Flammeovirga yaeyamensis: one gene and its partner. The protein of the gene in region 2 interacts with the protein of the main gene of each other region in a pairwise test. Links are inferred from orthologs where the notes say so. Each region holds a gene or a part of one and is shown on either strand. Other genes may lie near its edges.

Region 1 (2,998 bases), 460 kb from region 2 along the record:
TTCAACATGATCAAGAAGAATGGTACGGCAATCGGATTAGCATTGGGTGTAGCCATTAACCGAATGAGAGAGTCGACGGCAAAATCAAAAGTAGCTATTCTATTATCCGATGGTGAAAATACCGCAGGAAGTATCGACCCAAAAACCGCCGCTGAATTGGCATATGGTTATGGAGTAAAAGTATATACAATTGGTGTCGGTAAAGAAGGTAGAGTACCTTACGGAACTGATATGTTTGGTGTACCTAAGTATATCGAACAACATTTGGATGAAACGGCCTTGAGAGACATAGCAAGAATTGGTAAAGGAAAATATTTTAGAGCAACAAATAATAAAGCCTTAGCTAAGATCTTCGATCAAATTGATAAGTACGAGAAAGCGGAAATAAAAGAGACAAGATTTAAAGACACCAAAGATTATTATCATATTTATTTGATATATGGATTGATTTTTTTCCTAATTTGGTTGGCATTAAAGAGTACTTTCCTTACGAACGCACTAGAAGATTAATTCTCAAGAGATTAAATGGAGACAAGACGCTGGCATCTTATTTTTGGTTTTACCATGCTATTCATCTTATATGGTATTGTACTACTTAATATTCAGGTATTAAGTAGTGAGTATAAAACCATGTCTGAAGCGAACATTGTAGACCGTCAAGTAGAATACCCTCTTCGTGGTATGATTTACGATAGGAATGGTCAACTTTTAGCGTCGAATGCTGCTGTTTTTGATATTATGGTTACGCCAAAATATTTTAAACTGGCCGAAGAAGATTCAGCAATACTTGCAGGTATGTTGGATTATACCATTGAAGAATTGCGATTCAACATCAAAAAAGCTAGAGGATATTCTTGGTTTAAACCTTCTGTTTTAAAGAAGCAGATCAGTCAAATAGATTACGCTAGAATCCAAGATAAAATCATCCGTTTTAAAGGAATTTCCATTCAGGCAAGAACGATTCGTTCCTATCCTCATAAAAGTTTAGCCAATGCTTTAGGCTATGTAAAAGAAGTATCAAGATCCTATTTAGAAAAAGATACCACTAAGTATTATCAAAGTGGTGACCTTATAGGCATATCTGGCATAGAGAAATTTTACGAAAAGCAATTAAGAGGGCAACGTGGAGTAAGCTACGTGATGAAAAACGTAAAAGGAGTAGTAAAAGGTCCTTATGCTGATGGTAAATTAGATACTATTCCAAGAGTAGGTGCGACATTAACTTCATCCATAGATCTTGATTTACAGAAATATGGAGAGGATTTGATGGTGAACAAAAAAGGAGCAATTGTCGCTATTGATCCTAGCACAGGAGAGATTTTAGCCATGATTTCTGCACCTTCTTACGACCCGAATGAATTAACTGGAGAGGGTAAACGAGTTTCTAAAAACTACAGTAACCTTTCAAGAGATAAAAACAAGCCTTTATTCAATAGATCCATGCAATCGAGGTATCCTCCTGGGTCTACCTTTAAGACGGTAATGGCCATGATCGGCCTTCAGAGAGGAGTAGTTGATACCACCACTACATACTTTTCTTGTAACAAGCGACTTGTAGGGTGTCACGAACATGCTAGTCCATTAAATGTTCGTGGATCAATTGTCAACTCGTGTAACCCTTGGTATTACCAAGAAATCCGAAGGTTGATGGATGATGAAGGGAAAAGATACCAAACATCAGATCGTTTAAGAGAGACCTTGGATGAATGGAGAGACGAAGTAAAGGGCTACGGTCTAGGTGTCAAATTAGGTGTAGACATGCCTTATGAAAAAGGTGGTCTAGTGCCAAGCTCAAGACTATACGATAGAATTTACAAAGGCGGAGGATGGAAAATCAGTACTATTCATTCTATTAGTATTGGTCAGGGTGAAGTATTGTCAATGCCTATTCAGTTGGCCAACTTAGGTGCGATTATAGCGAATAGAGGACATTATTACACTCCACATATTATCAAAGATGTTGGAGGTGAAGGTCCGTTGGAACAATATAAGGAAAAGCATACGGTAAATGTTAAGCCAGAATATGTAGATCATATTGCTAGAGCCATGGCTGATGTGCCTAGAATTGGTACAGCAAGAAGAGCATTTAGTAACGATATTGTGATCTGTGGTAAAACAGGTACAGCACAAAACCCTCACGGTGAAGATCACTCGATTTTTATGGGATTTGCTCCGTTACATAACCCTAAAATCGCCATTGCAGTGTATGTTGAGAATGCGGGTTTTGGTGGTACATGGGCCGCTCCAATCGCCTCTCTAATGATGGAAAAGTACGTGAACGGAGAAGTGAAACGTGGCTACCTAGAGAAATACGTTTATAGCGGAGATTTAATTGCTAAAGAAGAAGCAAGAAAAGAACGTGAGCGTAAACTCAAAGAATTAAGAGAGAAAAATAAAGCGAGATATAAAGAGATTCAGGCGCGTAAGGCGAAACAGGATTCTGTGAAGGTGACGACTTCTGACTCGGAATAAGGGGGGAAATGAAAAATTAAAAGTGAAAAGTGAAAAACGTGGTTAGTTGTTTTAACGCTCGTTTTTTTATCGTGATATTAATTCATGAGTTTTTAATGCCCCTAAGAGTGATTTATAATGCACTTAAACCTACCTTAAAAAAAACTTTCTTGAAATCTTCTAGTTTAGATCCCTTTCATAAAAAAGAGGTCGGGAGACCTCTAACGTTTTTCAGGTACAAATGTCGCTAGCACTTAACATTTGTGCCAGCTTAACTTCTTCCCTTTTACCTTCTAAACACCCAAAGGAATAAATTCCTGGGCTTTCGATACGCTAAACATTTTAACGGGCATTCTAAGTTATTCCCTATTAGTTATTACTTAAAAAAAACGAGCGTTTTTTCGTACACATTATTGTAACTAACTACGTTTTTCATTTTTAACTTTTCATTTTTAATTTAAAAACGAGCGTTAACTTTGCCCCTAGCTTCCCGGCATAATCCCCTTACTATAAATCGTATCCTTCACTACTTGTTGATATAAACGAC
Region 2 (3,045 bases):
TAGAAGACTATTTAGAGAAATACCCTGATAGTGAATTCGAGGAAACTGCTCGAGGTATGCTAGATGAAATCGATGAAGCTCGATTGAAAAACGGGTATATTCCTGGTAGATATCATGATTATCAAATCACTATAGAAGAGTAAACCTTTCTTAATATACTCTTCTTTGGTATGGTTTTCTTGAGATCAATTTAAAGTAGTCATTACAAAACACCGTTAATGCTGCTGGTTTCATAAAATTTAAAAATGCCTTTTTGATCAAAATGATTAAATTGCGGTAATTTTACTTGTCATATCTTTAATTCTTAGACTAAAAAAACAGTTCTGAACTTTTTTATATATGTACTTAAAAACGATTAAAGCACTCTGGATCCTATTTTTTGTGGGATTAATATCCATAATCATTTTTGGGGTTTCACTTAAAAATAACTGGTTTAACCTATATGGTAAACTCCCCGATCCTAGTGTGTTAGAAAATCCTGACCGTAACGAAGCTTCTGAATTATACTCAGCAGACGGAGTATTGTTAGGTAAATATTTTAGAGAGAATAGAAAAAAGGTTGAATATGATGAATTATCAGAAGACCTTAAAAATGCTTTAGAAGCATCTGAAGATATTCGTTTCTACCAACATTCCGGTATTGATTTTAAAGCGACTCTTGCTGTACCTTATTATTTAGCGAAATATGTAATAAGTAAAGGTAAACGAAGAGGTTCTTCGACGATTACACAGCAGCTTGCTAAAAACCTATTTAAAATACGTCGTGATGAAAATCTAGAAGGAAGACTATCTAGCATTAAATATCTTGACCTTGTCATCAACAAATTCAAAGAATGGATTGTTGCTGTGGAATTAGAAACTGCCTATACAAAAAGAGAAATCTTAACCATGTACTTAAATACAGTGGATTTCGGATCAAACTCTTTTGGTATTCATACTGCAGCACAAACATTTTTTTCAACCACTCCTGATAGTCTGAACATTCCCCAGTCAGCTTTGCTAATAGGAATTTTACAAGCACCTTCAAGTTATAGTCCTGTATATAATCCAGATAAAGCAATTACAGTTCGTAATAATGTTATTGGACAAATGGCTAAATATGGTTTTATAACAAAGGAGGAAAAAGAGAAATACATTGCTACAGATTTAGAACTAGAATATAATGTAGAAAACCACAACAAAGGTTTAGCTCAATATTTTAGAGCGGAAGTAGTAAAAGATATCAGACGTTTTTGTAGAGAAAAAGGATTGGACCTTTATGGTGATGGCTTGAAAATTTACTCTACAATCGATTCTAGAATTCAAATTAAAGCTGAAGCTGCCGTCAAAAAGCATATGATGGAGCAACAAACATTATTTGATGAACACTGGAAAGGACACGGCGATCCTTGGAGAGATAGAGAAGGTGAAGTAATTCCAAATTTCCTTCCAATGTCAATTAGAAGAACTGCCGTTTGGAAAGGTTTAAACAAACAATACGGTGGTGATTCATTAAAAATTGACAAGGCATTAAAAGTAAAGAAGAAAATGAGAGTCTTCTCTTGGAATGCTCCAAATTACGAGAAAGACACTGTAATGAGTTCTTATGACTCATTGCGTTACTATAAGATGTTCTTACAAGTTGGAATGATGTCGATGGAACCAAAAACAGGTAATATTAAAGCTTGGGTAGGTGGCATCAACTATAAATACTTTAAATACGACCACGTTCGTTTAGGTTATAGACAACCTGGATCTACATTTAAGCCTTTCTTGTATGCAAAAGCTTTGGAAGATCGCTTCCAACCTTGTTCTCCGGTAACCGATTTACCAATTACCTTTACAGCTGAAGAAGCAATGGCTGATAAACCTTGGACGCCAAAGAATGCTGATAGTTATAGTGGAAAGACCTATACACTTAGACAAGCAATGTCTCGTTCTATTAACACCGCTGCAGCATACTTAGTAAAAGTCTTAGGTGCACCTAACTTATCTAGATACGCAAGAGATAAATTTGGCTTTAAATTTATCAGAGATAAGATGTTCAACTACATGGTTTCTGATGATGAAAGAGCAAGAGGTATAACAGGTTACGATAAAAAGCCTATTGCAGGTGTTCCTTCCCTTTGTTTGGGTACAGAAGATGTTTCCGTTTATGAAATGGTAACTGCTTACTCGGTGTTTATCAATAAAGGTACTTGGACTGAACCTCAATTCTTAACTCGTATCGAAGATAAATACGGTAAAGTATTGAAAGAATTCACTCCTAAGAAAGAGGAGGTTCTTAACGAGAAAACTGCTTGGTTAATGACATATATGCTTAGAGGTACATCTGAAGAATCGGGAGGTACAGCTTTAAGATTAAATCGTTATAAATTTAAGAAAGATAGTCATGTTGCTGGTAAAACTGGTACAACAGCCAATTTCTCTGATGCTTGGTTTATGGGCTTTACTAACGACTTAGTAACAGGTGTATGGTGTGGTGCTGAAGATCGCTCAGTTCACTTTAGAACGATTAAATATGGTCAAGGTGCAAGACAAGCCTTACCTGCATTTGCTTACTTCATGGAAGACGTTTATGAAGACAAAAAATTATGTAAAGAATTACATTACAACAAAGGTTTCTTCCCTGAACCATCTATGAATTTAGGGGTAGAATTAGATTGTAGTAAATTTGATCCAGATCAATTTGGAGATTTTGATGCTGAACCTGATTCTACAATGGAAGAACAATACGAGGCTCCAACAGAAGTTGGAGATGGCATTTTGTAATTCAATAGAGATATTAAAATTAAAGCGAGGAACGTGAAGACTTTCCTCGCTTTTTTATTCAAAAAAAACAACTATGGATATTCGTACGAAAAATAAAATTGAATCAAGCTTGGAAATAAAAGTGGAACCTTTTCGTTCGGGTATTCGAAAAACCAATCCGCATAAGCATCATAAGTATATGGAGATTGTGTATCTATCTCAAGGAGAAGGCGCACATACAATAGATTACGATACTTATCAAATCGACCAACCTATATTGTTTTTTATCCAAAAAGACCAAATGCATCATTGGAA

The links. Proteins that work in one complex are often made in the same cells at the same time.
Region 1: the proteins of KMW28_RS03000 (region 2) and mrdA interact in binary tests that used the Escherichia coli proteins (3 or more experiments, as listed by UniProt). The link is inferred for Flammeovirga yaeyamensis from one-to-one orthologs.

What each region holds. Positions count from the first base shown.
Region 1 is NZ_CP076132.1:308,312-311,309, forward strand. It holds mrdA (penicillin-binding protein 2), read left to right. Parts: upstream 1-525; coding sequence 526-2,472; downstream 2,473-2,998. Other genes in the region: KMW28_RS01190 (vWA domain-containing protein), read left to right, coding at 1-510; KMW28_RS01200 (LytR/AlgR family response regulator transcription factor), read right to left, coding at 2,934-2,998. UniProt on the Escherichia coli protein: Catalyzes cross-linking of the peptidoglycan cell wall. Responsible for the determination of the rod shape of the cell. Is probably required for lateral peptidoglycan synthesis and maintenance of the correct diameter during lateral and centripetal growth.
Region 2 is NZ_CP076132.1:772,603-775,647, reverse strand. It holds KMW28_RS03000 (transglycosylase domain-containing protein), read left to right. Parts: upstream 1-339; coding sequence 340-2,751; downstream 2,752-3,045. Other genes in the region: KMW28_RS02995 (AraC family transcriptional regulator), read left to right, coding at 2,825-3,045; porW (type IX secretion system periplasmic lipoprotein PorW/SprE), read left to right, coding at 1-143. UniProt on the Escherichia coli protein: Cell wall formation. Synthesis of cross-linked peptidoglycan from the lipid intermediates.